DNA from 2 places in the Stenotrophomonas maltophilia group sp. vghtpe118 genome. Region 2 is predicted to be linked to the other one. Evidence: riboswitches for the same ligand, from Rfam matches in the RefSeq annotation. Region 2 holds a riboswitch; the other holds the start of a gene.
What was found. Region 2 has a riboswitch for thiamine pyrophosphate ahead of ACUDTM_RS13385 (TonB-dependent receptor). Riboswitches for the same ligand answer to the same signal wherever they lie in the genome.
Positions count from the first base shown of each region.

Region 1: another riboswitch for thiamine pyrophosphate. It lies ahead of thiC (phosphomethylpyrimidine synthase ThiC); the one in region 2 lies ahead of ACUDTM_RS13385 (TonB-dependent receptor).

Region 1 covers NZ_CP199672.1:1,976,059-1,991,773, forward strand. Annotated here, with positions in the region: gene ACUDTM_RS09120 (winged helix-turn-helix domain-containing protein) at 1-1,044, opposite strand, end outside; gene ACUDTM_RS09125 (ion channel) at 1,304-1,975, opposite strand; gene thiC (phosphomethylpyrimidine synthase ThiC) at 2,115-3,959, opposite strand; TPP riboswitch at 4,042-4,143, opposite strand; gene ACUDTM_RS09135 (BCCT family transporter) at 4,367-5,944, shown strand; gene ggt (gamma-glutamyltransferase) at 6,509-8,227, opposite strand; gene ilvC (ketol-acid reductoisomerase) at 8,915-9,889, shown strand; gene ilvG (acetolactate synthase 2 catalytic subunit) at 9,929-11,665, shown strand; gene ACUDTM_RS09155 (ACT domain-containing protein) at 11,649-11,900, shown strand; gene ACUDTM_RS09160 (threonine dehydratase) at 11,997-13,088, shown strand; gene ACUDTM_RS09165 (2-isopropylmalate synthase) at 13,085-14,674, shown strand; gene ACUDTM_RS09170 (class I SAM-dependent methyltransferase) at 14,685-15,458, shown strand; gene leuC (3-isopropylmalate dehydratase large subunit) at 15,519-15,715, shown strand, end outside.
Region 2 covers NZ_CP199672.1:2,932,694-2,948,408, forward strand. Annotated here, with positions in the region: gene ACUDTM_RS13365 (OmpO family porin) at 125-700, shown strand; gene ACUDTM_RS13370 (Dyp-type peroxidase) at 967-1,941, shown strand; gene ACUDTM_RS13375 (hypothetical protein) at 2,034-2,444, shown strand; gene pnuC (nicotinamide riboside transporter PnuC) at 2,541-3,113, opposite strand; gene ACUDTM_RS13385 (TonB-dependent receptor) at 3,122-5,311, opposite strand; TPP riboswitch at 5,382-5,477, opposite strand; gene ACUDTM_RS13390 (phosphotransferase enzyme family protein) at 5,576-6,700, opposite strand; gene ACUDTM_RS13395 (glycine zipper 2TM domain-containing protein) at 6,829-7,236, opposite strand; gene ACUDTM_RS13400 (response regulator transcription factor) at 7,704-8,342, opposite strand; gene ACUDTM_RS13405 (ATP-binding protein) at 8,418-12,017, shown strand; gene ACUDTM_RS13410 (c-type cytochrome) at 12,011-12,412, opposite strand; gene ACUDTM_RS13415 (electron transfer flavoprotein-ubiquinone oxidoreductase) at 12,478-14,154, opposite strand; gene ACUDTM_RS13420 (acyl-CoA dehydrogenase family protein) at 14,412-15,575, shown strand; gene ACUDTM_RS13425 (hypothetical protein) at 15,657-15,715, shown strand, end outside.

The sequences.
Region 1 (15,715 bases), 960 kb from region 2:
GCCACTGGCCAGGTCCAGCACACGGATGCCACGGTGCGCGTAGCGACCGACCATGCTGCCGAACACCAGGCCACGCCCATCTGGCGTCCAGTCGAAACTGAGCAGCTCCGTGCCATCGCAGCGTGTGGCCTGGCGCAGTGCGCCACCGGTGGCGCTGGCGATCAGTACCTGGCAGCCGCCGTCGGCGGAGAACCGCGCGAAGGCGATTTCGCGACCATCCGGCGACCAGTTCGGGAAGCGATCGACGGCACCGGCCGGTGGCGCCAGCAACTGGCGCGCCGGAGCGTTACCGGAGGTCTGCAGCTTGATCGCGCCACCGCCGTTGCCATCCTCGTTGGCGCCCTCATAGGCCACCAGCGAACCGTCCGGTGACAGCGTGGGGTAGGTTTCAAAGCCGCTGGTCGCGGTGATCAACCGATACGGCCGCTGCGGGCTGCCGATCACCCGCGTACCGTTCTCCACGGCAGCCTCCACCGGCGAGCTGCCGGCCGGTGCACGACGCAGCAGCAGCGTGGTCAACACCAGCAGCATGGCCAGCATCAACACGCCCAGCACCAGCAGCACGCGCCGACGGATATGGCGCCAGCGGCGGCGCGCTGCCTGTGGATGCGCAGGCAACGCAGCAGTGGTCACCGGCTGCGCGGTCATGCCTTCGTCGTCGCGGACGCCTGCGACCACGGGCTCGGCATCGTCCAGCACCTGCACCGGGACCAGAAGCCGATAGCCTGTCTTGGCGATGGTTTCGATGTAGGCCTGGCCGTTGTCGTCGTCGTTGCTGAACGCCTTGCGCAGCTGGGTGACGGCCTGGGTCAGCACATCGTTGGTCGGCAGCGTGTCCGGCCATACCTCGGCGAACAACTCGTCGCGGGTGACAACGCGGCCCGGCTGCCGCAGCAGCACGCGCAGCACGCCCAGCGCCTTCGGCGTCAGCCGGCGCGGGCGACGCGCGCCGACGACCTCGACTTCGCGCGAGGACAGAGTGACGGTGCACTCTCCTATCCGTATCCGATCGGATACCGGGGGCTGGATTTCGCTGCTGTTCATTTTCTGCTACACAGTAGAGACAGGTCCCGGGCAGTGTTTGCCTTCGATACCGCCCCGTCCTGGGAACAGCGAAAAGCCAGACTCCGCACAAAGCATCGGCGCATACCGCAAAAACAATCGAGCGCGCGAATACTAGCCTATGCAAGTTACCTCGCCTATCGCGTGGTCGACATCAGGCTCTCTCTCGCCGACGCATTCACATAATTTGCGACATCATTCGCGCCCTATCGGGCGCGAAATTTTTATCTGGCGTTCATTTTCACATGCGCCGCAACATGGTCAATCCGACCAGCCGCGAAACCACCAAAGCCACGTACATCACGCCGGAAAACTGCTCCAGCATGACCAGTGCGCGTGCCTGTGGATGCAACGGCACGACGTCACTCAAGCCGACGCCAGACAGCAAGCTGAAGCTGAGATAAAGCAGCTCCATCCAACTGCGCTGCGCGCCTCCACCGGTGCCCTGGAAGCTGCCCGGGTACCACTGCTGGCATACCGCGAATGCGAACGCAAATGCCCATGCAAGCAAGGTGAATGTCGCGCCTGCGGCGAACAGTTCGTCGCGGGTGACCTTGTGGTCCTGGAGCATGTAGGCGATCAGCGCGCCGGCCGTGTAGAAGTACAGCAGGCTCTCCAGCAACTGCGCGGTGGTCAGCAATGCGCTGCGGTCGAGCAATGCACCGGCCAGCGAGAACACCACCGACGGGAGGGCCAGCACCAGTGCCAGCCAGGTGCCCAGCGGGCTGCGCTGCACCACCCACAGCGCCAGGCCCAGTACCGCCATGCCGAACATGCCCAGCGCCGCGCGGCCGGCAGCGGTGTCATCCAGCGCGGGGTACAGCAGCACCGCGATCAACTGGGCACCCAGCAGCCAGGCCGAAGGATGACGGCGGGCGATGGCCAGCCAACGGGTGGTCATGGCAACAGGCATGGTGTCCTTTCCCCAGGGTGGTGCGCGGAGCATAGCCGGGAGAGGCGTGATGAGCGGTGGTGCCGGCCGCTGGCCAGCACTCCTTCTGGTTCCGTGCACGACGCAATGCCGGCCAGTGGCCGGCCCTAGCCGTTACTCATCACCCCTGGCGGTAGACCTCGGCCCCGCCAGCACGGAACTCCTGCGACTTCTCCTTCATGCCAGCCTCTGCGTAGTCGCGCACGTCCTGAGTGATCTTCATCGAACAGAAGTGCGGGCCGCACATCGAACAGAAGTGGGCCAGCTTGTGCGCGTCCTTCGGCAGCGTCTCGTCGTGGAATTCCTTGGCCTTTTCCGGATCCAGTCCGAGATGGAACTGGTCCTCCCAGCGGAACTCGAATCGCGCCTTGCTCAATGCGTTGTCGCGAACCTGCGCGCCCGGATGGCCCTTGGCCAGGTCGGCTGCATGCGCGGCAATGCGATAGGCCATGATGCCGTCGCGCACGTCCTGGCGATTGGGCAGGCCGAGATGCTCCTTCGGCGTCACGTAACAGAGCATGGCCGTGCCGAACCAGCCGATCATCGCCGCGCCGATCGCGCTGGTGATGTGGTCGTAGCCCGGTGCGATATCGGTGGTCAACGGCCCCAGCGTATAGAACGGCGCCTCGCCGCACTCACGCAGCTGCTTGTCCATGTTCTCCTTGATCAGCTGCATCGGCACGTGGCCGGGGCCCTCGATCATGGTCTGCACGTCGTGCTTCCAGGCAATCTTCGTCAGCTCGCCCAGCGTTTCCAACTCACCGAACTGCGCGGCGTCGTTGGCATCGGCGATGCAACCCGGGCGCAGGCCATCGCCCAGCGAGAAGGTCACGTCGTAGGCCTTCATGATTTCGCAGATCTCTTCGAAATGCGTGTAGAGGAAATTCTCCTTGTGATGCGCCAGGCACCACTTGGCCATGATCGAGCCCCCGCGGCTGACGATGCCGGTCACCCGCTTGGCGGTGAGTGGCACGTAGCGCAGCAGCACGCCGGCGTGGATGGTGAAGTAGTCCACGCCCTGCTCGGCCTGCTCGATCAGGGTGTCGCGGAAGATTTCCCAGGTCAGTGCCTCGGCGCGGCCATCAACCTTTTCCAGCGCCTGGTAGATCGGCACGGTACCAATGGCCACCGGCGAGTTGCGGATGATCCATTCACGGGTCTCATGGATGTGCTTGCCGGTGGACAGATCCATCACCGTGTCGCCGCCCCAACGGATCGCCCACACCAGCTTTTCCACTTCCTCGGCGATGCCGGAAGATACGGCGCTGTTGCCGATGTTGGCGTTGATCTTGGTAAGGAAGTTGCGGCCGATGATCATCGGCTCGCTTTCCGGATGGTTGATGTTGTTGGGCAGCACCGCGCGGCCGCGCGCGATTTCATCCCGCACGAACTCCGGGGTGATGATCTTCTGGATCGAGGCGCCGAACGCCTCGCCCGGATGCTGCTGCAGCAGGCCCGCATCGCGGATCGCTTCCAGCCGCTGGTTCTCGCGGATGGCAACGAACTCCATTTCCGGGGTGATGATGCCGCGGCGCGCGTAGTGCATCTGGGTGACGTTCGCGCCTGCCCGTGCACGACGCGGCAGGCTGCGCGCGGGGAAGCGCACGGCATCAAGCTTCGGGTCATGCTCGCGATCACGCCCGAACGACGAACTCAGGCCTTCGAGCTGCTCGGTATCGCCACGTTCCTCCACCCAGCCGCGACGCAGTGCCGGCAGGCCGGCGGACAGATCGATACGCACGCCCGGATCGGTGTAGGGGCCGGACGTGTCGTAGACCGTGACCGGTGCATTCTCTTCGCCGCCGAACAGCGTCGGGGTGCGGGTCAACGGGATCTCCCGCATCGGCACCTGCAGATCCGGGCGCGAACCGGGCACGTGGATCTTGCGTGAGCCGGGAATGGGCCGGGTCACGGATTCGGAGAGTTGCTGGGCCTGTTGCTGCAGGGCGGAGAGCTGTGCGTTCATCGGGCATCGTCCAGGAAGGTCAGGGACGAAGCGGCGGCGCACTGCGACCGCGCCCGGACGGTCCTTGGGCGGAGTCCGGGAATGGCTGCATTGCAAAGCTTCCCTACGCCGGTATGAGCCGGATCAGGTTCCAAGGGACTGTCTCAACCGTGGCCACATGGCCGCGGTACCCCCGCTTCTTGGCGTGCATTAGAGCATAGACCGCCCGCCTCCGGAGTTGCCCCCAATCGCCGTTCGTTAACGGAATCATGACGTCCCGTTCAGTAACTTGCACGCGCATCGTGTCGCTGCGACCGGTGCTTCCCTTGCCGCCCCTGCGGCCCCTGCCCGGTTCCGCTGTATACCGCCGGCCCTTCGCTGCAAGCTCTGCTCGCTCCCCTCAATCCCTTGATCGGAGAAGCTCCTTCATGGTGTTTCGTGTTTCCATCGCACTGGTTCTGATGCTGGTGCTGCTTGCCGGTATTGCACCCGGCCCCTTCAATACCGTGGTGCAGAGCATCCTCGGCGAGCTCATCCGCGGCATCGGCTGGCTGTACCTGCTGGTCGTGTTCCTGGCCCTGGTATTCCTGATGTACCTGGCCTTCGGTCGCTTCGGCAACCTGCGCATCGGCGGCGAAGACGCCGAGCCGGAGTTCTCGCGGGCCAGCTGGATGTCGATGCTGTTCGCCGCCGGCATGGGCATCGGCCTGGTGTTCTGGGGCGCCGCCGAGCCCATTTCGCACTTCAGCAAGCCACCGGAAGGGCTTGCTCCGCAAAGCCTGGACGCGGCACGCGCCTCGATGCGCTATGCATTCTTCCACTGGGGCCTGCACCCGTGGGCCATCTACGCGCTGATCGGGCTGGCAATGGCCTGGTTCCAGTTCAACCGCAACGGCCGTGGCCTGGTCAGCGACATGCTGCAGCCGATCATCGGCCGCCACCATCGCGGCTGGATCGGTCGGGTGGTCAACATCGCTGCAGTGGTCGCCACCGCGATCGGTGTCGCGACGACGCTGGGCTTCGGCACCATCCAGATCGCCGCCGGCATCGAGCGCGTGTTCGGCGTGCAGGCTACCGTCCCAGTGCAGATGACCATCATTGCCGTCGCCTTCGTGCTGTATATGGCGTCCACCGCCAGTGGCGTGGAGCGGGGTGTGAAGTGGCTGTCCAATTTCAACCTGGCGTTGGCTGCCCTGCTGGCAGCCATCCTGCTCGTGCTGGGGCCGACCGGCTTCATCTTCGATACATTCACCACCACGCTGGGCTCCTACCTCAACCAGCTGGTGACAATGAGCCTGCGCATGTCACCGTTCTCCGGCAGCACCTGGGTGGCGGACTGGACAATCTTCTACTGGGCCTGGTGGATCTCGTGGGCACCGTTCGTGGGCTCATTCATCGCACGCATCTCGCGCGGCCGCAGCGTGCGCGAGTTCGTGATTGGCGTAGTGCTCGCGCCGACGCTGCTGGGCTTCTTCTGGTTCGCGGTGTTCGGCGGCACCGCGCTGTGGGCACAGATCTTCGGCCATGCCGACCTGGTGCAGGCGCTGGGCAATGGCTACGAGACGGTGCTGTTCACGCTGTTCGACAGCATGCCGCTGCCGTTGCTGCTGTCGTGCATCGCACTGGTACTGCTGATGATCTTCTTCGTAACTTCGGCCGACTCGGCGGTACTGGTTCTGGCCAGCATGTCCACTGACGAAGCAGGCGATCCTCCGTTGAAGCGCAAGCTGGCCTGGGGCATCGCGGTGGCGTTGATCGCAGCGGCGTTGCTGCTGGCCGGTGGCCTGGATGCACTGCAGGGCATGATCACGATTGCGGCGTTGCCATTCGCGCTGCTGATGGTGCTGGTGATGGTGTCGCTGTACCGCGTGCTCGACCAGGAGTACACGCGTGAGCGACGGCAGGCGCAGCGCCAGCGGCACATGATCGATGCGTGGATCGCACGCGAGATGGCGGCGCAGGAGGAGACGCAGGCCGAGGCCGCACGCGCGCACGATCAGGATTGAGGGTGTTTTGCAGCCTGCGGCTGCACCGCTTTTTCAAGCAAGTGCAAGTGCAAGTGCAAGTGCAGAAGCCAAGGCGGCTCTGGGCTTCTGCTTGCTTGACGGGGAGGGGGCAGATGGCGGGACACGCCGCAAGTACGTCCCTGTAGGCTCGGCCACGGCATCCATGCCGTGGACGGTCCCGCCATCTGCCCCCTCCCCGCCTCCGACGATCTCCCAGTGACGGCAGTAGATCCACGCCATGCGTGGATCAGGTGTATCGGAAAACAAGAAGGGGTCGGCTCCGTTTTCCTTCGGAAAACGGATCCGACCCCAACCCACAGCGCGCGGCTGTTGCTGTTGCCTTTGCTCTTGATCTTCTTCCTTCTCTTCCGTGGCTGACGCGCACGGAAATTTTCGGGGGGCGTGCGGGTGGGAGTGGCGGGGGTATCCGCGCCATGGATGGCGCGGCTAAGCCTACAAGGACGTATTTACGGCGTCCCCCGACACTCCCACCCGCACGCCCCAGCGCATGAACCTGCTCCAGCGCTCAGCCGCGAGGGGGCTCAGCCCGGTGGCCGGTAAACCTCAGTACCCCGCCGCCTGCCCATCCTTTCGGCTCTCCGAAGCCCCGTAGTAAACCCCGGTCTCGGGATCGCGCATGATCGCCTGGTAACCGCCATACGGCCCATCTGCGAACACGATGCGATGCCCCTTGCGCATCAGCGCACGCACTGTTTCATATGGGAAGCCGGTTTCCAGATTCACTTCACCACCGTCGGTCATCGCCGTGGCTTGGCCGGTCGGCTCGGTCGAGCCTTCATGCTGGATGCGCGGTGCGTCACCGGCTTCCTGCAGGTTCATGCCGAAGTCCACCAGGTTCATCACGATCTGCGCATGGCCCTGCGGTTGCATCGCACCGCCCATCACGCCGAAGCTGGCATACGGCTTGCCACCCTTGGTGATGAACCCCGGAATGATCGTCTGGAAGGGGCGCTTGCCCGGTGCGTATCCGTTGGGATGGTTCTTCTGCAGCACGAACATCTCGCCGCGGTCCTGCAGGATGAAGCCCAATCCCGGCGGCGCCATGCCGCTGCCCATGCCGCGGTAATTGGACTGGATCAACGAGACCATCATGCCGTCGGCGTCGGCCACGGTCATGTAGATCGTGTCGCCTTCCTCCAGCTGCTTCGGTGTGCCTGGCTGCACTTCCTTCAAGGCCTTGTCCATCGAGATCAGCGCCCGGCGCTGCGCGGCGTACTCCTTGGAGATCAGCTTCTGCACCGGCGCCGGCTGGAATGCCATGTCGGCGTAGAAGCGCGCACGGTCGGCGAAGGCCAGCTTCTTCGCTTCGACGAACAGGTGCACGTGCTCGGGTGAGCCGAACGGAATCTTTGAAAAGTCGTAGCCTTCCAGCACGTTGAGAATCTGCAGCGCAGCGATGCCCTGGCTGTTCGGTGGCAGCTCCCACACGTCGTAGCCACGGTAGTTGCTGCTGACCGGTTCGACCCACTCTCCGTGGTGGTCGGCCATGTCCTGGTAGCTCAGGTAACCGCCGTTGGCCTTGAAGTAATCGCCGATGGTGTGGGCGATCTCGCCCTTGTAGAACGCATCACGACCGCCGTCGGCGATCTTCTGCAGGGTGCTGGCCAGGTTCGGGTTCTTCCACATCTCGCCCTTGCGTGGAGCATGGCCGTTGATCGTGAACTGCTCCTTGAAGCCCGGGTACTGCGACAGCTTCGGCACCGAGCGATCCCAGTAGTAGGCAATCACCTCTGCCACCGGGTGCCCTTCGCGGGCGTAACGGATGGCCGGCGCCAGGTTGTCGGCCATCGGCTTGCGGCCGAAGCGATCGTGCAGGGCGAACCAGCCGTCGACCGCACCGGGCACAGACACCGGCAGCGGGCCGGTGGCCGGGATGTCCTTCAGGCCGCGGCGCTGGAACTCAGCCAGGGTGAGCGACTTCGGCGAGCGGCCCGAGCCGTTGTAGCCGTAGAGCCTCTGCGTCTTTGGGTCCCAGACGATGGCGAACAGGTCGCCACCGATGCCGTTGCCGGTCGGCTCCATCAGGCCGAGCGCGGCATTGGCCGCGATCGCCGCGTCGACTGCCGAGCCTCCGCCCTTCATCACGTCCAGCGCGATCTGGGTGGCCAGCGGCTGCGAGGTAGCCGCCATCGCATGCGGGGCGATCACCTCCGAACGGGTGGCGAAGGTGTGGCCGGTGATGCGGTCGGCGGCGATGGACAGTGCAGGCACGACAGCCAGCACGGCGGCGGCGAGCAGGGAGCGGGCAAGGCGTCGGGACACGGTCGGGTTCCGGTGGAAGGCTGATCGCCTGATCTTCGCCGCTGCGGCCTTCATGCGGTATCGGGCAGAGGTCATGGGCGATGGCCTTTCGGTGGGTGCCGACCAAGGTCGGCCCCACCAAGGCGAACAGCGACCCGGAATCCGCGCAAAAAGCGTATTGAAAGGAGTGAATTCGGGTTCACTGAAACACTTTCAGTGGCAACCATCCTTGTGCCGCAAGCGATTTAGCTGGACTCACTGGAAACCGATAAAAAAACTGTCGTGAGGGTTGACACCGCCAAAACGCCTGTGTTTCTCTCGATCGCATGTTGCATCACAACACGCCACCGCGAACCCACATTGAAGCCGCCGCCATCGGCGCCGCCTCGCTGCGTTCGATTCTTGTGCTCGTACTTATTACCCAACCCACAGGTGCGGGACGAGCCAGCGTGTAAGCAACAGACACACCGGAACTCTTCAAAAACCCGCACCCGCCCCGGTGCGGGTTTTTTCATTTCAGAACCTGGTTTCAGACGCAACCACCATGACCAACGCTCATCGCACAACCCGGACCTGCAGCACCATGCCTCGTGGTGGCTGTGCCTGTGCGATGCGCGGCGCCCCCTCCACCGCTTTCCCCTGACCGGCCGGCACGTCACCTCGACGACCGGCCGTTCTTTTTTCTTCCCACCGCAAGGAACCTCCCCCATGAGCACCAACGACCTGCCCCAGACCAAGATCGCCGTCGTCGGCTACGGCAGCCAGGGCCGCGCCCACGCACTGAACCTGCGCGAATCCGGCTTCGACGTGGTGGTAGGCCTGCGTCCGGGCGGCCCGACCGAAGCCAAGGCCCAGGCCGATGGATTCACCGTGGTGGCGCCCGCCGATGCGGTGAAGGACGCCGACCTGGTCGCCGTGCTGACCCCGGACATGGTGCAGAAGAAGCTCTACAACGATGTGCTGGCGCCGAACATGAAGCAGGGGGCGTGCCTGCTGTTCGCCCACGGCCTGAACGTGCACTACGGCATGATCGAGCCGCGCGCCGATCTGGACGTCGTGCTGGTCGCGCCGAAGGGCCCGGGTGCGCTGGTGCGCCGTGAGTACGAGATCGGCCGTGGCGTGCCGTGCATCTGGGCGGTCTACCAGGACGTCAGCGGCAAGGCCGCGCAGCATGCCCAGGCCTATGCGGCCGGCCTCGGCGGTGCCCGCGCCAACCTGATCCAGACCACCTTCAAGGAAGAGACCGAGACCGATCTGTTCGGCGAGCAGGCGGTGCTGTGTGGTGGTGCGTCGGCGCTGGTGCAGGCCGGTTTCGAGACCCTGGTGGAAGCCGGCTACCAGCCGGAGATCGCCTACTACGAAGTACTGCACGAGCTGAAGCTGATCGTCGACCTGTTCTATGAAGGCGGCATCTCGCGCATGCTGGAATTCATCTCCGAGACCGCGCAGTACGGCGACTACGTCAGCGGCCCGCGCGTGATCGACGCCGGCACCAAGGCACGCATGAAGGAAGTGCTGAAGGACATCCAGGACGGCACCTTCACCAAGAACTGGGTGGCCGAGTACGAAGCGGGCCTGCCGAACTACAACAGGTTCAAGCAGGCCGACCTGGAGCACCCGATCGAGAAGGTGGGCAAGGAACTGCGCGCCAAGATGGTCTGGTTGCAAGGACAGGCCGCGTAACCGCGCGGCCCTCCCCCACCCGCTTTGCAAGGTTCCCCCATGAACTCTTCCACACACCGCAGCGCGCCGCCCAACGGCGCGCGCTGGCTGACCCAGGCGCTGGAGGCCGAAGGCGTCCGCACGCTGTTCGGCTATCCCGGTGGCACCATCATGCCGTTCTACGACGCGCTGGTGGATTCGTCGCTGAAGCACATCCTGGTACGCCATGAGCAGGGCGCGGCGCTGGCCGCCAACGGTTTCGCCCGCGCCAGCAACCAGGTGGGCGTCTGCGTGGCCACCTCCGGCCCGGGCGCGTCGAACCTGGTCACCGGCATCGCCGATGCGATGCTGGATTCGGTACCGATGGTCTGCATCACCGGCCAGGTCGGCACGCCGCTGCTGGGCACCGACGCCTTCCAGGAACTGGATGTGTTCGGCCTGACGATGCCGATCGTCAAGCACAGCTGGCTGGTTCGCAGCGTCGATGACCTGCCGCGCGTGGTGGCCGATGCGTTCCGGATCGCCCGCGAAGGTCGCCCCGGCCCGGTGCTGATCGACCTGCCCAAGGACGTGCAGCTGGCCGACGCCAGCCATCTGCCGGCGCATGCGCCCAGCAGCGTCGAACCACCGCCGGCGCCGGCCGAGGCCGCCATTGCCGAAGCCATTGCCGCGCTGGCCGCGGCCGAGAAGCCGGTGGTCTACGCCGGCGGTGGCATCGCGCTGGGTGATGCGGTGCAGGACCTGCGCGATTTCGTCGAGGCCAGTGCCATCCCCACCGTGATGACGCTGCGCGGCCTGGGTGCACTGCCGGCCAGCCATCCGCAGTCGCTGGGCATGCTGGGCATGCACGGCACCCGCGCGGCCAACATGGCGGTGCAGGAAAGCGACCTGCTGCTGGTGCTGGGCGCACGCTTCGACGACCGTGCCACCGGCAAGCTGGCGGAGTTCGCACCGTTCGCCCGTGTCGTCCACATCGATGCCGATGCGTACGAGATCTCCAAGCTGCGCAGTGCCGATGTCGCCGTGCCCGGCAATGTCGGCCATGCCATCCGCGCCCTGCGTGCGGCCTTCCCCTCCCCCAAGGCCCACCAGGAGGCGTGGCGCAAGCGCTGTGCACAGCACCGCGATCGCTTCGCCGCGCGCTACGACGCACCGGGCCAGCACATCTACGCGCCGGCCCTGCTGAAGCGCCTGAGCGAGCTGGCCCCGGCCGATGCGGTGATCGCCTGCGACGTTGGCCAGCACCAGATGTGGGTGGCCCAGCACTGCCGCTTCAACCACCCGCGCAATCACCTGACCAGTGGCGCGCTGGGCACCATGGGCTTTGGCCTGCCGGCCGCGATGGGTGCGCAGTTCGCCTGCCCCGATCGCACCGTGGTGCTGGTGTCCGGCGACGGCAGCTTCATGATGAACGTGCAGGAGCTGGCCACCATTGCCCGCTGCCGCCTGCCGGTGAAGATCGTGCTGCTGGACAACAGTTCGCTGGGCATGGTGCGGCAGTGGCAGGAGCTGTTCTTCGCCGAGCGCTACAGCGAGATCGACCTGTCCGACAACCCGGACTTCGTGGCGCTGGCGCAGGTGTTCGGCATTTCCGCCACCCGCATCGACGCGCGGGATGACGTCGAGGGTGGCCTGGCCGCGCTGCTGGCCGAACCCGGCCCGGCACTGCTGCACGTGGCCATCGATGCACGCGCCAACGTATGGCCGCTGGTGCCACCGAACACCGCCAACAGCACGATGCTGGAAAGCAACCCCGCCCATGCCCGCCAGGAGATCCCCAATGCACTACCGGCTTGACCTGGTGCTGCACCCGGCCGAAGGCGCGCTGTTGCGCGTGATCGGCATGGCCGAGCGCCGTGGCTTCGCGCCGCGTGCGATCAGCGGTGCGCCGGTGGCCGCCGACGATGGCCGCTGGCACCTGCAGCTGGTGGTGGATGGCCAGCGCCCGGCGGAAACGCTGTGCCGGCAGATCGAGAAGATCTACGACTGCGTGTCCGTGCAGGTCACCGCCGTGGAAGGAGCATCCGTATGAACACCCGTACCGTAGTGACCACGGTGCCGGTACGGAGGCGTCTTCTTCGCCGCCCGTGCCCGCATGCGGCGGTCGCCTGCACCCCGCTGGTGGCCCATGCCGGCCGCTGATGCCAGCCAGGAAAGCGATGTCGGCGACGTAAGCGTCGCCGACGTACTGGCGGCGCAGGCCCGGCTGCGCCGCTTCCTGCCGCCTACCCCGCTGCACCATGCCGAGCGCTTCGGCACCTGGCTGAAGCTGGAGAACCTGCAGCGCACCGGGTCCTACAAGGTGCGCGGCGCGTTGAACGCGCTGCTGGCCGGCCGCGAGCGCGGCGATACCCGGCCGGTGATCTGCGCCTCGGCCGGCAACCATGCCCAGGGCGTGGCGTGGGCGGCCTACCGCCTGGACGTCCCGGCCATCACCGTGATGCCGCATGGCGCACCGGCGACCAAGATCGCCGGCGTCGCTCACTGGGGCGCCACCGTGCGCCAGCATGGCACCAGCTATGACGAGGCCTACGCCTTCGCCGTCGAACTGGCACAGCGCCATGGCTACCGCTTCCTGTCCGCGTTCGACGACGCCGATGTGATTGCCGGCCAGGGTACGGTCGGCATCGAGCTGGCCGCGCACGCGCCGGACGTGGTGATCGTGCCGATCGGTGGTGGCGGACTGGCCTCCGGCGTTGCACTGGCGCTGAAATCACAGGGCGTGCGCGTGATCGGCGCCCAGGTGGAAGGCGTTGACTCAATGGCGCGCGCCATCCGCGGCGACGTGCGCGAGATCGCCCCCGTCGCCTCGCTGGCCGACGGCGTGCGGGTGAAGATCCCTGGATTCCTGACCCGACGCCTGTGCACCTCGCTGCTGGACGACGTGGTGATCGTGCGCGAAGCCGAACTGCGTGAAACCCTGGTCCGGCTGGCACTGGAAGAACACATCATCGCCGAGGGCGCCGGTGCGCTGGCGCTGGCAGCCGGCCGCCGTGTCGCTGGCCGCCGCAAGTGCGCGGTGGTGTCCGGCGGGAATATCGATGCGGGTGTCCTGGCCGGCCTGCTTACCGACATCCGGCCGCGCCCGCCGCGCAAACCACGGCGACGGCGTAGTGAAACCCCACGCTCGCCCGGCAAGGCCAGCGCCCTCGCGTCCCCCACCTCTTCCCCTTCCCCCCTGCAAGCCGCCGCACCCGCTGTCGAGGAGATTTCCCTGTGACCACCATCGAACGAATTACCACCCCGCGCATCCGCATCTTCGACACCACCCTGCGTGACGGCGAGCAGTCCCCCGGCTGCAGCATGAGCCCGCCGCAGAAGCTGGTGATGGCGCGTGCGCTGGACGAACTGGGCGTGGACATCATCGAGACCGGCTTCCCGGCCAGCTCGCAGTCCGACCGCGAGGCGATGGCCCTGATCGGCCGTGAGCTGCGCCGCCCGAGCCTGAGCCTGGCCGTGCTGTCGCGCTGCCTGCAGGCCGATATCGAAACCTCGGCGCGTGCCCTGGAAGCTGCGGCCAACCCGCGCCTGCACGTGTTCCTGTCCACCAGCCCGCTGCACCGCGAACACAAGCTGCGGATGACCCGCGAGCAGGTGCTGGAATCGGTACGCAAGCATGTATCGCTGGCACGCTCGTACATCGACGATGTCGAATTCTCGGCCGAGGATGCCACCCGCACCGAGCTGGACTACCTGATCGAGGTCTCGCGCGTGGCCATTGCCGCCGGCGCCACCACCATCAACCTGCCCGACACCGTCGGCTTCACCACGCCGGAAGAGATCCGCGCGATGTTCCAGCAGGTCATCGCCGGCGTCGCCGATGTGCCGAATGCCGCCAACGTGATCTTCAGCGCGCATTGCCACAACGACCTGGGCCTGGCCGTGGCCAACTCGCTGGCCGCCATCGAAGGCGGCGCGCGCCAGGTCGAGTGCACCATCAACGGCATCGGCGAGCGTGCCGGCAACTGTTCGCTGGAAGAGATCGCGATGGTGCTGAAGGTACGCCAGGCCTTCTACGAGCAGGACAGTTCGATCAACACCCCGCGCATCGTCGGCACTTCGCAGCTGCTGCAGCGCCTGGTCGGCATGCCGGTGCAGCGCAACAAGGCCATCGTCGGCGCCAATGCCTTCGCCCACGAATCGGGCATCCACCAGCACGGCATGCTGCGCCATCGCGGCACCTACGAAATCATGCGCCCGGAAGACGTGGGCTGGGAGGATTCGCAGATGGTGCTGGGCCGCCACAGTGGCCGCGCCGCCGTCGAAGCGAGGCTGCGCGCGCTGGGCTTCTGGCTGGACGAAGACGAACTGAAGCTGGTGTTCGAGCAGTTCAAGGGCCTGTGCGAACAGCAGCGCGTGGTGACCGATGCCGACCTGCAGGCGCTGATGCAGGGCGGCGGCTCCAACGCACAGGGCTACCGCCTGGCGTCGATGACCATCAGCGATGTCGGCAGCCGCGCCAACGCGCTGGTGGAACTGTCCGACCCCGACGGCAACCGCGTGGCCGAGACCGCGCAGGGCGACGGCCCGGTCGATGCGCTGTTCGGCGCGCTGTCGGCCGCCACCGGCGTACAGCTGATGCTGGACAGCTACCACGTGCACAGCGTGGGCATCGGCGCCGATGCGCGCGGCGAGGCCAACCTGAGCGTGCGCCACGACGGCGTGGAGTACGACGGCACCGGCACCAGCAAGGACATCATCGAAGCCTCCGCGCTGGCCTGGCTGGACGTGGCCAACCGCCTGCTGCGCCAGCGCCACGCCGCCGCCCACAGCAGCACCGACGTTCCCACCCCCGCAACCGCCTGAGGAACCCGAGATGAGCGCCTTCGACACTCCTACCGCAGCCGCTGGCCAGCAGTGGAACGCCCAGGACTATGCGATCGATGCCGGCTTCGTACCGTTGCTCGGTGGCGCGGTCGCGCGCCTGCTCGATCCGCGCGCCGGTGAGCGCATCCTCGACCTGGGCTGTGGCGACGGCGTGCTCAGCACCGAACTGGCCCTGAGCGGCGCGCGCATCCACGGCGTGGACGCGTCGCCGGAACTGGTGATCGCCGCCCGTGCACGTGGCGTCGACGCGCAGGTGATGGACGGCCACGCGTTGTCGTTCGACAGCGAGTTCGATGCGGTCTTCAGCAATGCCGCATTGCATTGGATGGGCAACCCGGACCGCGTGCTGGAAGGCGTGCGTCGCGCGCTGCGCCCCGGTGGCCGCTTCGTCGCCGAGTTCGGCGGCCATGGCAACGTGGCCACGATCGTCGCGGCGGTACAGGCCGCACGCGTGGCCCACGGCCATGGCGCCAGCACCTTCCAGTGGTACTTCCCGAGCGCCGATGCCTATGCCGACCGCCTGCGCCAGCATGGCTTCCAGGTGCAACTGACCGAATGCACGCCGCGCCCGACCCCACTGCCGACCGGCGTAGCCGGCTGGCTGCGGGTATTCGCCGCGCCGCTGCTGGATGACCTGCCCGCCGAGGCCCGCGCCACCGTGCGCGAGGCGGCCACCGCGTTGCTGGCCGACCTGCCACGCAATGCCGCCGGCCAGCCGCTGGCCGACTACGTGCGCCTGCGTGTGCTCGCCCGCCGTCGCTGACTTGACCGTTCCGCTTACTTTACTGATGTTCGCTATCTCGTACTTCTGCCAGGCATACGCATGACTTCCGCACCCCGCACCCTGTACGACAAACTGTGGGACGCCCACGTGGTGGTTCCCGAATCCGAGAGCGCGCCCGCCGTGCTGTACATCGACCTGCACCTGATCCACGAGGTGACCTCGCCACAGGCATTCACCGAACTGCGCGAGCGCGGCCTGGCGCCGCGCCGCCCGGACCGCACCAAGGCGACGATGGA
Region 2 (15,715 bases):
CAGTTCAATATTCAGGGTCGATTAGACCCCCTAACGGATAATTCACACCTGTCGACCGCCTCCTCTCTCTCTCCCCCTCCCGGGAGGCGGCCGACGAAACCAAAATAATTAAAGGTGTGTCCCGATGAACAAGAATTCGCTGCTCGCCCTGGGCCTTCTGGCTGCCCTGCCGTTCGCTGCATCGGCAACCGATGGCCTGTCGTACAACTACGTTGAAGGCGGCTACGTGAACACCGATGCCAAGGGCGGCGACGCCGATGGCTGGAAGGTGAAGGGTTCCGTGGCGGTGCACCCGAACTTCCACATCTTCGGCGACTACAGCGCGCAGGAGACCGACACGTTCAAGAATGACGTCGACCAGTGGCGCATCGGTGCCGGCTACAACTACGGCATCGCACCGAACACCGACCTGGTGGCCCGTGTCGCGTACCAGAAGTTCGACATGAAGCACGGCCTGGACTTCAACGGCTACTCCACCGAAGTCGGCGTGCGCACCGCGTTCAACCCGTACGTGGAAGGCTACGTGATGGCCGGCTACGAGGACTACACCAAGAAGCACGGCATCAACCCGGACGGCGAGTTCTACGGCCGCGTCGGCGCCACCGCCAAGTTCAACCAGAACTGGGGCCTGAGTGGCGAAGTGAAGCTGGCCAAGGCCGGCGACCGCGAGTGGTTCGTGGGCCCGCGCTTCACCTGGTAACAAACGCCCGTCGTTAGAGCGTGTTGTGCTGGCGTGTGACTCTCTCTCTCTCCCACACGCCAACCGAAGCCCGGCCTCGCGCCGGGCTTCTTCTTTTGTGTGCGTCCGGAGAGTGCAGGGCCGCAGCAGTTCCATGTAGCGCGGGAATGCACGGTGCTGCTCGCAGGACGGAACGAGAAACGCTCCGTCGCCGGTCAGGCGGTTCCGCTATGATCCCGGCACGTCGCCATTGACGATGCACCCGCCTCAAGCCAGCAGGAACTGCCGTGAATTCCCAGCCCGCACCGATCACCGCCCTCAACCACACGCTCGACAACGAGCCGCAGCAGATCACCGCACCGCTTACCCATTCGGCGGCGTTTCTGGTGCTGAAGGTGAAGGATGACGAGGCGTCGATCGCCAAGGCACGCGAGGTGCTGGCCAGCACCGATGACCTGATCAAGAACACCGCCATCCGCGAGATCGAGCGAACCTTCACCTGCAACGTGGCCATCGGCCATCGCGTGTGGCAGCCGCTGGTGGGCTCCACGCCGCCACGCGAGCTGAAGCCGTTCCGCGAGATCAAGGGCGCGACCCACACCGCTGTGGCCACGCCCGGTGACCTGCTGTACCACATCCGCGCACGTACCATGGACCTGATCGTGGCGTTCGAGCGCAACCTGCTGATGGCCTTCGGTGATGCGGTGGAAGCGGTCGATGACGTGGCCGGCTTCCGCTACTTCGATGGCCGCGATCTGCTGGACTTCGTCGACGGCACCGCCAACCCGGAAGGACTGTCGCTGCCGGAAGCCACCATTGTTGGCGATGAAGACCCGGAGCATGCCGGCGGCAGCTACGTGGTGGTGCAGAAGTACCTGCACAACCTCGATGCCTGGCGCGCGCAGAAGACCGAGGCGCAGGAGGCGATCATCGGCCGCACCAAGCACGACAACATCGAGCTGGATGATGCGCCGGCCGATGCGCAGAAATCGCACAAGACGCTGTGCACCATCGAAGACGCCGACGGCGAGCACGAAATCCTGCGCGACAACATGCCGTTCGCCAACCCGGGGCGCGGCGAGTACGGCACCTACTTCATCGGCTACACGCGCCGCCTGTGGGTGATCGAGAAGATGCTCGAGCGCATGTTCATCGGCAATCCTGCGCCGCTGCACGACCGCATCCTCGACTTCTCCACCGCCACCACCGGCGTGACCTTCTTCGCGCCCTCGCGCAAGGTGCTGGCCGACCTGGGCGAGTGATCGCGCCGGGCCATCACGGCCCGCCATCTGCCTGTCATCTATGGCGCCGACCATGGCGCGCTGGATGGGAGCGCAGGAGGCAGGCGAGGGTCATGTCAGCAAACAGGACCGGCATGCGCCGCTGGTGGCGGCGTCTGGCTGCGGTGCTCGGCGCACTGGCACTGGGGAGTGCCGCGGCGTCCGCACACGAAGCCCCTGCGCACTGGATGGCCTACGCCACCGCCGTGGGTGGCCAGCTGCAGCAGCGCCTGCAGCAGGAGCAGGACCCGCAGGCGCAGCGCGTGGTGGAGTGGTTGCGTGCACACCCGGATACACCCACGCCGCTGCCGGTGAGCCTGTGGATTGCGGCGGACGGCCGCATCTCGAAGCTGGAGTTCGACAGCCTGGGTGACCGCGAGGTGGATGCGGACCTGCGCGCGACGTTGCAGGCCGCGCCGTTGCAGGCGGCTCCGCCGGCCGACATGCGCCAACCGCTGCGATTGGGTCTGGTGCTTGACCGGTAGATCCACGCCATGCGTGGATGGGCCTACCGGTGACCCTTCAGCCACGCATGGCGTGGCTCTACTGTGGATGGCCAGCGCACAGCCCGGCCATCCGCATCAACGAACCGGCGCCACCTGCGGTTCGCGCGCGGCCGCGCTCCATGCACGCAGGCCGAACACGGCCAAGCCCAGGAAAAACACGTACAGCGCGGCAGTTACGTGCAGCGACTTGAACAGGTACGCACCCACATAGACTACGTCCACGGCGATCCATACCCACCAGCAGGCGACGTGGCGGCGCGCCTGCCACCACTGGCCGACCAGGCTCAGTGCGGTCAGCATCGCGTCCAGCCACGGCAGCGCGGCATCGGTGAAGGTGTGCATGGCCGCACCCAGCGCCACGCCACCGCACAGGCCGAAGGCCAGGTCGCGCAGCAGCTTGCCTCGCGCCAGTGGCACGATGCGGATGCTGCCCTCATCGGCGGCGTGCTGGCGCCAGTTGAGCCAGCCGTAGACCAGGAAGCCACCGAAGGCGACCTGCAGCAGCGTGTCCGAGTACAGCTTGGCCTCGGCGAACACCAGGCCATAAAGCGTGACCGACAGCAGGCCCACCGGCCATGCAGACAACCGGCGCCGTGCCATCAGCCAGACGCCGAGCACGCTGCACAGCGCGGCGCTCCACTCGAGCATCACGCTGCTCACAGCGCGAACGTCACCGACAGGCGCGCCTGTCGCGGTGCGCCGGGGAACAGGTAATAGTCACCGCCGCTGCTGCCGGTATCGCGCCAATAGAAGCGGTTGAACACGTTGTCCACCGACAGGTTCCAGGTCACCGCACGCTCGTGCAGGCGATGCTGGAAACGCAGGCCGGCATCGAACACCGAGTAGTCCGGCGCGCGCACGGCGCCGTCGGCGCGCGCCACGTTGGCACCCGCATAGCGCCAGCCGCCAGTGACATCCAGGCCCTGCACGAACGGCAGTGCATAGGCCACGTGCACGCTGGCACGCACCTTCGGCACGTTCACCAGCTGATGGCCTTCATAGGTGGGCGTGCCGGTATCGCGCGCGCGCGCCTGCAGCACGCTGGCGCTGGCCACGATCTGCAGTGCATCGGTCAGCTGGCCGTTGGCGGTCAGCTCCAGGCCGGTGTGGGTCTGCGTGCCTTCCTCGACGAAGGTGTAACCCACATCGCTGTTGTCGGGCTTGGCGTACTGGTACGGCTGCGAAATGCGGAACACCGCCGCACCCAGGGTCAGCGCTTCGACCGGCACGTACTTCACGCCCACTTCCAGCTGGCGCGACTGTACCGACGGCAGGAAGGTGTCGGCGTTGCTGGTCCAGAACGGCGCTTCCTGGCCCAGCGAAATGCCGCGCACGTAACTGGCGTAGGCGTTGAGCTGGTCGGTGGCTTTCCACACCACCGCAGTCTGTGGCAGGAAGCGCGACAGGCGGCTGTGCCGCTGCGGGATGCCGCGCTTGTCGTAGGCGCGCTCGTCCAGGCGGACGAAGCGGCCACCGGCCAGCCACTGCCAGTCGTCACCGAAGCTGATCCGGTCCAGCGCGAAGAACGCGGTCTGGCGACTGTCCAGGCGCCGTGCGGAGGGGCCCGGCATCTTCGGCGACGGCGCGAACACCGGCACCGGTGCCTCGTGGATGTTGCTGGTGCCGACGTACTCGTTGACGCTCGGGCGCCTGTCCACGGTGCGGCGGAAGTAGTCGGCACCGACGGTCAGCTGGTGGCCGATGCTGCCGGTCTCGAAGCGGCCACGCAGTTCGGCACGGGCCTGCTGGTTCTGGCGGGTGTCGTCCGGGCTGCGGTAGTCGTAGATGTCATAGTCGCCGTTGGGCGCGAAGTAGTTGCCCGGCACGCTGCCATCGGCACATTGCGCGGCGTAGTAGCAGCCGTAGGCGAAGGCGACGTTGTCGTCGATCACCGAGCGGCTGTGGCCGACCGAGACGCGCGACTGCCAGGCCTCATTGAAGTCGTAGGTGTGCAGCGCGGTGATGTTGGTGCTGGCGATATCCACCGGGCGCTGCCACGGCTGGTAGCCGAGCAGATGCTCGCGGTCGACACCGCGCGGCAGGTCACGCGCGCCCAGCAGCTGGTAGCCGGACACCGAGCGCTGCGCGCTGGTCTGGTAGTTGGCATCCACTTCCAGCTTGCCGCGCTCGCCGATTAGCCAGTCGGCGGCCAGCGAGTAGAAGTTGCGGCGGCCATCGGCATGCTCGACGTAGGAATTGCTGGAATCCCATGCGGCATTCAGGCGCAGGCCGAAGCGCGGGGTGATCCAGTGGCCGACATCGATGGCGACGTAGCGCGAGCCTTCCGAATCGGTGCCGAGCGTGGCGGTGCGCACTTCGGCCGGGCGCTTGCCGATGTAGTTGATGATGCCGCCCGGCGCCATCACCCCTGCCGCCAGGCCGGCTTCACCCTTGAGGATCTCCACCGACTGCACGTTCTCCAGCGCCAGGCGCTGTTCGCCGGCGATGGACAGGCCGTTGAAGCGGTAGCCGGTGGCGGCGTCCAGGGCGAAGCCGCGGATGGCGATGTTCTGGTAGTAGCCCACCGGCGCGTAGGCATCACCCAGCGAGGCATCATTGCTGGCCAGCTCGGACAGCGAACGTAGCTGGCGGCGGTCGAGATAGTCGCGCTCGAGCACGTTCACCGAAGCCGGCGTGTCCTTCCAAGAACCGCCACCGAAGGCGTTCACGCGCGAGGTATCGGCCTTCGGCTTGCCGGCCTGCACGCGCACCGCCGCCAGTTCGGTCGGCGAGCGCTCGGCGCCGGTGGCAGCCGCATCAGGGGATGCCTCGGCCTCGCTGGCGTGCAGTGGCAGCGCAGCGCAGAGGGCGAGGGAGAGCAGGGTGGGGCGCAGGCAGCGGTTCATTCGGTTCGTCTTCGGACAACAAGGGAGACGAAGCGACGGCGCGCAGGTGCACTGACCCATGACGGGGGTGTGGCTGCGGCTCAAAGCTCCCTACGCCGGTGCAAACCGGATCAGGTTCCAAGGGACTCTCTCAGCCTGGCAGATCCAGGCACCCCCGCTTCAGGTGACCATTTCACTACAAATGGTACGGATTTGCGAGCGCCACCCAGGGTCAGATCCCTTTCCTGCGGAAAGGGATCTGACTCCAACGCTGCGTCAACCGGATCACGCGGCGGCGTGCAGGGCCTGCAGCAGTGCCTGCCCCGGGGCGGCATGGAACCACGCCGGATGGCCAAGCATGAAGGGCTGCCACGCCACGTCGGCATTGGCGGTCGAGCCGGTGACGCCCTCGAAATACTCCACTTCGGACAGTGCGAAGTCGAAATGCACCATCGGCAGCAGGTCGGCCAGCAGGTGCACGCGTGCCGCCGACAACGGCAGCACCTCGCGGTAGCCATCGAGCAACGCCAGCGCGATATCGACGCGCACGGCCTCCATGCCGCGCGCCAGCTCCAGCCATGCCACGGCGTTGCGCTCGATGGCGGTGGCCAGGTCGAACAGTGCGCTGGTGGGCGAGGCCAGGCCGAAATCCAGCACGGTGCTGACCTGCCCGTCGCGCCACAGCAGGTTGGAGACATGCCAGTCGTTGTGCGCCCACAGCCGTGGTTCGTCGCGCAGGCGCTCGGCCAGGCCCGTGTGCCACGGCAGCACGTCGTGCTGCAGCTGCGCTTCCCACGGAATGCGCTCGAGATAGCGGGCCAGGCCGGGGCGCTCGTGCAGCCCTGCCTTGATTGCCGCCACCGGATCGTCGGCGCGGATCAGATCATCGCGCGCGACCAGCAGATGGGTGCTGCGCTGGGGCGCGCGGTAGCCGTCGGCAGCACGGTGCAGCTGGGCCAGCATGCGTCCGGCTTCACGGGCCTGCGCGACGTCGGTCAGCAGCGACCACGACACCGCGTCGCGGTACAGGTCGTCGCCTACGCCGACGTCGTGCAGTTCAAACGTCCATTCGCCGTGTTCGACCGCGGTGTGACCATCGGTCGCTGCCAGCACCTGTGCCACCGGCACGCCAGCAGCGTCGAGATGGGCGATGAAGCGGTGTTCTTCTTCCAGGCAGGCCGCGTTGCGCACGCTGTGGTGATGGCGCTTGATGAACACCGCGCCGCGCGTGCCATCGACGATGGCGGCAGCCGACAACGGCCGCGGGCTGTGCCAGCGCGGTTGGCTGCCGCTGTGCAGCTGCGGATAGCACTGCCGCAACCACGCGATGTCCGCCGCGCTGATCGGTGGCCAGTCGGCAGCGACCTCGTCGTTGTTGAGGCCCTGCACGCGGTGGGAGGAAGACGTCATGCCGCAGCCCGAGAGGGGAAAGTCACATCCAAGGCTGCGCATTCAACGCCATGCGCGCGGCCAACGCAAACGGGCGGGTCATCGACCCGCCCGTCCCTGCCATCGGCAGGGTAACGCCACCGTGCCGCTTACCAGCCGCGATGGCGACCGCGGTCGTGGTAGTAGCGGTTGTCGTAGTAACGCTCGCGCTGCCAGCGGCGGTCGTCGCCACGGTTGTAGTAGCCGCTGCGGTAGTAGCCACGATCGTAGCGGCGGTCGTAGCGGTTGTCGTAGTAGCGATTGTCGTAATAGCGACGGTCGCGGCGGTCGGAGGTGGTCAGATTGCCGATTGCGCCACCGGCCACGGCACCGCCGACGGTGGCCGCAGGGTCGCCGTTGGAGAGCAGGTTGCCGGCCACGCCACCGACCACGGCGCCGACCAGGGTGCGCTTGTCCTTCCTCGACATCGCGCTGGCATCGCTGGCCACGGCGACACCGGCAACCAGTGCCAGGGCCATCGCCAGACCACGGAAGCTGAGTGTGGAAGTACTGAGCATGTTCGTTCTCCTGTGAGGTGCATGCCACGCTGGGCAGGGAGGGCGCGGGGCGCCCCGGCTGCCGTGATGTCCACGCTGGCGTTCCAACATTGCCGGAACATTGCCTGGTGCACCGAGCGGCTTGCGCATTCATCTAGCGGCAGGCGGCATGAAGCAAGGCTGAAAGCGGCTGCGGCCGCTCAGCTGGCGGAAAGGAAAAGGGCCGCGGAGGTGGCCCCTCCCTTCTCTGCCAAGGCGTTGGCATGTCCGACGCCCATCGCTTTCTGGGCCTGCCGCGCCTGCTCCTGCGGGGTCTCCTGCTGCGGCCGCAGCACGTCAGGCGCGCTCTGGCACCGCACCGCGGCGAAGCGCCAGGCTCTGCCCGCTGGCGGCCCGCGTCTCCACGGTGACGCGGCTGGCGGCCGGACATGCGCCGGTCGATTCCTTCGACCTCGCATTGTTGCCGGTGCGATTATGTGAATCGCGTCTCAAATTTTCCCGTCACGCAGATAGTCGAACAATTCGGCATCGCCCTTCAGCCCCAGCTTGAGCATCGCATCGCCCTTCTGCCGGCTGATGGTGCTGACGCTCTTGTGCAGCAGCAGCGAAATCTCCTTGACCGTCATGCCGGTGCCGAGCAAGCGCAGCACCTCCACCTCGCGCGGGGACAGCGGCTTGCCGTCGCCCTCGCGCATGCGCCAGCTGCCGGCCGCCTCCACCCGTTCGCGCAGGCTGCGGCTGATGTAGGGCTGGCCGCGGTAGACCGACTGGATGGCCTGTGGCAGTTCGTCCATCGACGAACTCTTGTCGACCAGGCCGAGCACGCCGCTGTCGAGCACCATGCGCAGGATCGCCAGGTTGCTGGAGACGCTGAGCATCAGCACGGGCAGGTCGGGATGGCGGCGGCGGATCATGCCGATCATGGCGAAGCCGTCGGCCTGCGGGCTGCCCGGCATGGAGTAGTCGGTGACCAGCAGGTCACAGGGCTGGCTGGCGAGCAGGGTCATCAGCGCCTGCGCGCTGTCGGCCTCGCCGACCACGCGGCCGACGCCGCTCGACTCGATGACGGCGCGGGTACCGATACGGACCACGGGGTGATCGTCTGCGATGATGATGCGCAAGCTCATGCTCTAGTATGGCCATCGGGCACGCCGGACCGCGACCATCGCGGTCCCTGGCAGGATTCTAGGAGATCGACGCAGATGCGTAGGTGGGCTGTTCGCGGGCTGCTCCTGCTGCTGGCGCTGCTGGCGCTGCCCGTGGCCCAGGCACAGCCGGCCCCTGGCCTGCTGCCGCTCAGCCCGTTGCAGCGCGAATACCTGGTGGCGCATCCGACCATCGTTGTCGGGCAGTATGACAGCGGCTGGCCGCCCTTCGAGTCCCTCCGTGATGGCGAGCAGGTCGGGCTGGGACCGGACTACCTGTCGCATCTTGCTCGCCAGCTCGGTGTGAAGGTCGAGGCGCGCCGCTATCCGGACTGGACATCCGTGCTGGATGCGGCATGTCGTGGCGAGATCGACGTGGTGATGAATGTCGGCCTCAGTGCTGACCGCACCCGCTGCATGGTCTATACCGCCGCCTACAGTGAGGCGCCGCTCGCACTGGTGGGCCGGCCCGATGACCTGCGTGCCTCCGACATGCCGGATCTGGATGGGCTGAGGGTGGTGATCGAACAGGACTTCCTGACCGGTCCGCAGGTGCGCGCCCGATTCCCGCGTGCCCGCCAGCTTGTCGCAAACGACACGTTGAGCGCATTGCAGATGGTCAGAGACGACAAAGCGGACGTCTACATCGGCAATGCCTTCGTCGCCACCGAGCTGATTGCCAGCCGGCGCCTGCAGGGCGTGGCGCTGTTGCGGCCAAGCGACCTGCCCCCTGAACGGTTGCACTTCGGCATTCCCAACAGCAAGCAACCCCTGGCCGAAGCCCTGGACCTGGCGCTGGCCGCGACCAGCCAGGCCCAGCGCGATGCCCTCGCACAACGCTGGTTGTCACCGCCGCACTGGTCGGCATCGGCGCAGCTGGCGCTGAGCCAGGCCGAGAAGCGTGTGCTGGAGCAGCCGCTGATGATCGGTTTCGCGCCGAATGCCGCGCCCCTGTCGTTCACCGGCGAGGATGGCCGGCCCAGTGGCCTGGCCAGCGAGTACCTGCAGCGCCTGATGCAGGCCGGTGCCAACCTGAAGGTCGAGAACAGCCACGACTGGTACGAGGTGCGTGAGAAGGCCCGCCGCGGTGAACTGCAGGCGGTGATGGGCATACCCGTTGATTCGCGCTACCTGGGCCCGGACTGGGTGTTCAGCCAGCCCTTCATCAGCGTGCCGAACGTGATTGTGGTCAGGAGCGATGGCGAGTCGCTGCTGGGCCTGGCCGACCTGCAGGGCAAGCGCGTGCTGCTGTCCGACCCGGAGCGCGTGCGTGGCTATGTGCAGCAACAGGCGCCGCAGGCCCGGATCATTGCTGCGCGGAGTGCCGAGCAGGCGCTGCAGCGCCTGCTTGAGGGTGAAGCCGATGCCTATGTCGGCAACCTTGCCGTGGTCGATCACCTGCTGCGCAGCCGTTTCCCGGGGCGGATGCAGGTCGCGGCTCCGGCCGGTTTCAACGACCAGCTGGCGCTGGCAGTGGATCGCCGCCATGCGGCCCTGGCCACGACCTTCGATCGCCTGCTGCTGCAGATGACCCCACGCAAGCGCGAGGCGCTGCGCAGCGCCTGGCTGGCGGTGGAGTACCGCAATGGGGTCGACTGGAGCAATCTGCTGCGGTGGGGCGTGCCCGTGCTGATGGTGCTGCTGACCGCACTGCTGGTGCATGGCGTGGGCCATTGGCGGCTGCGCCGTGAGGTGGCAGGACGCCGCCAGCTGGAGCAGCGCCTGGCCGAGGTGACCGACAACCTGCCGGCGGTGGTCTACCAGGCCCGCCGCGATGCCGATGGCACGCTGAGCTTCCCGTTCATCGCCGGCGACCTGCCTGCGTTGTTCGGCATCACCCGGCAGCAGGCCGAACAGGATGCGAGGGTGTTGCTGGAACGCGTCGAGCAGGAGGACCGCGCGCGCATCCTGCATTCGATCGAGCAGGCCGCGCACCAGTTCGCGCCGTTGATCCTGGAGTTCCGCCTGCGCAGCGACGGGGAAGGCGTGCGCTGGGTGCGCAGCCAGGCCCATCCCTACGCCGCCGAAGAAGGCGCGGTGATCTGGAGCGGGTACTGGGTGGATGTAAGCGAAGCCCGGATGCAGGCCGATGCACTGGCGGCGGCGAAGGCGGACGCCGAGCAGGCCGCTGAGGCCAAATCGCGTTTCCTGGCCACGATGAGCCACGAGATCCGTACGCCGATGAGCGGCGTGCTGGGCATGCTGGAGGTGCTGGCGCACTCACCGCTGGACAGCGAGCAGCAGCGCATCCTCGGCGTGATCGAGGATTCGGCGCAGATGCTGCGGCAGATCCTCGACGACATCCTCGATTACTCGCGGCTGGAAGCGGGTGCACTGCGCCTGGAGCCGGTGCCGCAACCGCTGCGGCCCCTGCTGGAAAGCGTGTGCCGGTTGATGTCGGCGCAGGCCAGTGCACGCGGGCTGGAGCTGCACGTGCAGATCGACCCCCAGCTGGCGGCAGCGCACGAAGTGGATGGCGTGCGCCTGCGCCAGATCGTGTTCAACCTGCTCAGCAATGCCATCAAGTTCACTGCACGCGGCGAAGTGCGGCTGCAGCTGGAGGTACTGGGCCCGACCGCCGAAGACGGCAGCCAGCCGCTGTGCCTGAGCGTCACCGACACCGGCACCGGGATCGCACCGGAACAGCTGCGGCACCTGTTTGCGCCGTTCACCCAGGCCGGTGCCTACATCCAGCGCGACCATGGTGGTACCGGCCTCGGCCTGAGCATCTGCCAGCGCCTGGTGCAGATGATGGGCGGCGAGCTGGAGTTGCACAGCACGCTGGGCGAGGGCACCCGCGCCGAGGTGCGGCTGGCGCTGGTGGAGGCAGGCAGGGGTGACGTTGAAGCGCTGGTTGCGGAGCAGGAGCAGGCGGCGCTGCTGCCGCCGGCGCTGCGCGAGGCACGCGTGCTGGTGATCGAGGATCACCCGACCAACCAGGCGATGATGGCGTGGCGGCTGCAGCAGCTGGGCGTACCCCATGTGCTGCTGGGCGATGGCCAGCAGGCACTGGACCGCTTGTCATCGGAGGCCTTCGATCTGGTCATTACCGACTGCCGCATGCCGGTACTCGACGGCTTCGGTTTCACCCGCCTGCTGCGCGAGCGCGAGGGCCGTACCGGCCAGCCGCGGCTGACGGTGCTGGCGCTGACCGCCAGCGTGCTGGACGACGATGCGCGCCGCTGCCGCGAGGCCGGCATGGACGAGGTGCTGGCCAAGCCGCTGTCGCTGGCCACGCTGCGCACCGCGCTGCTGCGCTGGCTGCCGCAGGCACAGGGTCAGTCGTTCGATGCGCCCGTGCAGGAGACTGTCGCCGACGACGCTGAAGTGCTGCCTGATCTGGCCACCCTGCAGCAGCGCTATGGCTCGCGCGCCGTGGCCGAGCAGCTGCGCGACAGCCTGCTGCAGGCCAGTGAAAGTGATCTGGCGGCGGTGCAGCGCGCCGTGCGGGCCGGTGACCGCGAGACTGCGGCGCTCCACCTGCATCGCCAGGCGGGCGGTCTGGGGGCGATCGGGGCAAGCGCACTGGCCGGGCAGGCCAACGCGCTGGTCGAGCGCCTGCAGGATGCGACCGAGGCCGATCCGGCACCGGTGTTCGCCGCTGTAACGGCGTTCGTGGAGCGCCTGCAGCACCAGCTGCAGCGATTGGGTCACTGAGCCGACTGCTGTTGCAGGTAGGCGATCACCAGCGCGCGGCGTTCGGCGCTGGGAAAGGCGTTGTACATGCGCGTGCCGGGCACCACGTGGGTGGGCGACTGCAGGAACGCGTCCAGGGTCTGCGCGCTCCAGGTGATGTCGGCGCGGCGCATGCCGTCGGAATAGCCGTAATCGGGCAGGCTGCCGGCGCGACGGCCGATCACGCCGTGCAGGTTGGGGCCGAAGCGGTGGATGCCGCCAGGCTGCACGGTGTGGCAGCCTGCGCACAGTTCGAACGCGCGCTGCATGGCCTGCTGCCGGGCCTGTTCGGGCGTCGCCGGCGCCGCAGGCGGGCGCTGGCAGGCCGTGGCAAGCAGGGCCACGGCAACGGTGGTGAGCAGGCGGGAGGCACGCATGGGCGGGCAGGATAGCGGTGCGGTGGAGCGGCCGGGCTGCGACACGTGGTCGCAGCCCGTGGCGATCACATGCCCGAGTAGTTCGGGCCGCCGCCGCCCTGCGGGGTCACCCAGACGATGTTCTGGGTCGGGTCCTTGATGTCGCAGGTCTTGCAGTGCACGCAGTTCTGCGCGTTGATCTGCAGGCGCGCGTTGTCAGCGTCGCCGACGAACTCGTACACGCCGGCCGGGCAGTAACGGGCTTCGGGACCTGCGTACTCGGCCAGGTTCACCTTCACCGGAATGCTCGGATCCTTCAGCGTCAGGTGGCTGGGCTGGTTCTCGTCGTGGTTGGTGCTGCTCAGGAACACCGAGCTGAGACGATCGAAGGTCAGCACGCCATCGGGCTTGGGGTAGGCGATGCGGGTGTGCTGCGACGCCGGCTCCAGGCAGGCGTGGTCCGGCTGGGTGCGGTGCAGGGTCCACGGCGGGTTGCGCACGCCCAGCTTCGGCAGCAGCCACTGCTCCACGCCGGTCATCAGCGTGGCAACGGTCTGGCCCTTCTTGAACCACTGCTTGAAGTTCTTGGCCTGCTGCAGTTCGGTGAACAGCCAGCTGGCTTCGAACGCCTTCGGGTAGGCGCTCAGTTCATCGTGCTGGCGATCGGCGGCCAGCGCGTCGAACGCGGCGTCGGCGCACAGCATGCCGGTCTTGATCGCGGCATGGCTGCCCTTGATGCGGCTGGCGTTGAGGTAGCCGGCCTCGCAGCCGACCAGCGCGCCCCCGGGGAACACCGTCTTCGGCAGCGACAGCAGGCCGCCGGCGGTGATCGCACGGGCGCCGTAACCGATGCGGGTGCCGCCCTCCAGGTGCTTGCGGATGGAGGGATGGGTCTTGAAACGCTGGAACTCCTCGAACGGGCTCAGCCACGGGTTCTTGTAGTCCAGGCCGACCACGTAACCAATGGCGACCTTGCCGCCGTCGGCGTGGTACAGGAACGCGCCGCCGTAGGTGTCGCTGTCCAGCGGCCAGCCAGCCGCATGCACCACCAGGCCCGGCTCATGCCTGGCCGGGTCGATCTGCCACAGCTCCTTGATGCCGATGCCGTAGGCCTGCGGGTCCTTGCCTTCGTCCAGTTTGTAGCGGGCGATCAGCTGGCGGCCGAGGTGGCCGCGCGCACCTTCGGCGAAGATCGTGTACTTGGCGTGCAGCGCCATCCCACGCTCGAAGGCCGGACCGATGCTGCCGTCCTTCTCGATGCCCATGTCGCCGGTGGCCACGCCGATCACCTCGCCGTTGTCGCCGTACAGCACTTCTGCAGCGGCGAAGCCCGGGAAGATCGCAACCTCCAGCGCCTCGGCCTGCTGCGCCAGCCAGCGGGTCACTTCGCCCAGGCTGATGATGTAGTTGCCTTCGTTGTGGAAGCACTCCGGCAGCAGCGCGTTGGGGGTGCTGCGCGCGCCGGTCTCGCTGAGGAACAGGAATTCGTCGCGGGTGACCTTCTGCTTCAGCGGAGCGCCGCGCTCGGCCCAGTCCGGGAACAGCTCGGTCAGCGCGCGCGGATCCATCACCGCGCCGGACAGCACGTGCGCGCCCGGCTCGGAACCCTTCTCCAGCACGCACACCGACAGCTCGCGGCCGGCTTCGATCGCGCGCTGGCGCAGCCGGATCGCGGTGGCCAGGCCGGCGGGGCCGGCACCGACGATCACCACGTCGAATTCCATTACTTCACGCGGGGGCAGGGCGTTGGCTTCAGCGCTCATCGATTGCATGACTCGTGGGTAGGGCCGGCATCGGGGCCACCGGCGGTGCCTGGGAATCGCGCGTGCGGCCACGGGCGAAACGGTTGTTTGAATGTGTCAGGGTACCGGTACGCGCGTGATCGAGCTAGATCAGCGATGTTCACACCACGATTGCTGCATTGCAGCGTAGTGCTGCAGCTCTGGTGGGTGCCGACCTTGGTCGGCACGCTCTGCCCGGATGACCGACAATGGCCGGGTCCTGACTGCGCGTGAGTGCCATGGCTTTGCATCCGTACGATCTGTTCGATGTCCGTTCCCTGCTCAACGAGGAAGAGCGCGCAGTGCAGGAGAGCGTCGCCCGCTTCACCAACGAGCGCGTGCTGCCGATCATCGGCGATGCTTTCGACCAGGCCCGCTTCCCCGACGAACTGGTGCCGGAGATCGCCTCGTTGGGCCTGCTGGGCGCGACCCTGCCGACCGAGTACGGCGGCGGTGGTCTCGGCGCGGTCAGCTATGGCCTGATCTGCCAGGAGCTGGAGCGCGGCGATTCGGGCCTGCGCAGCTTCGTTTCGGTGCAGAGCTCGCTGTGCATGTATCCCATCTACGCGTACGGCAGCGAGGAACAGCGCCAGCAGTGGCTGCCGGCGATGGCACGCGGCGAACTGATCGGCTGCTTCGGCCTGACCGAGGCGCACGGTGGGTCCGACCCGGCCAGCATGAAGACCCGCGCGGTGCGCGACGGCAGCGACTGGCGCATCAGCGGCAGCAAGATGTGGATCACCAGCGGCCCGGTGGCCGACCTGGCCATCGTCTGGGCACAGACCGAGGACGGCATCCAGGGCTTCGTGCTGGAAAAGGGCATGGCCGGCTTCACGACGCAGGAGATCAAGCACAAGATGAGCCTGCGCGCGTCGCTGACCGGCGCGCTGTTCTTCGATGACGTGCGCGTGCCCGACAGCCATCGCCTGCCGAACGTGAAGGGCCTGAAGGGGCCGCTGGGCTGCCTGACCCAGGCCCGTTACGGCATCAGCTGGGGGCCGATCGGTGCGGCGATTGCCTGCCTGGATGAAGCGCTGGGCTATGCCAAGGAGCGCGTGCTGTTTGGTCGTCCGCTGGCGGCCACGCAGAGCGCGCAGATCAAGCTGGCCGAGATGGCCCGCCGGATCACCACCGCGCAGTTGCTGGCGCTGCAGCTCGGCCGGCTGAAGGAAGCCGGCCAGCTGCAACCGCAGCAGGTCAGCCTGGCCAAATGGAACAACTGCCGCATGGCGATCGACATCGCCCGCGAGTGTCGCGATCTGCTGGGTGGGGCTGGGATCACCACCGAGCACGTGGCGATCCGACACGCGCTGAACCTGGAATCGGTGATCACCTACGAGGGCACCGAGACCGTGCACCAGCTGGTGATCGGCCGCGAACTGACCGGCATCAACGCGTTCTGAGTGCACCGGTAGTGCCGGCCGCTGGCCGGCATTGCGGGTAGGGTGGGCGGCAAGGGACGCCTATCCGGAGATGCAAGCTGAATGAAGAACAATTCCGCTGTGAGGCAGCTGTTGTGCCTCCCGCTGCTCTTCCAAGCCTC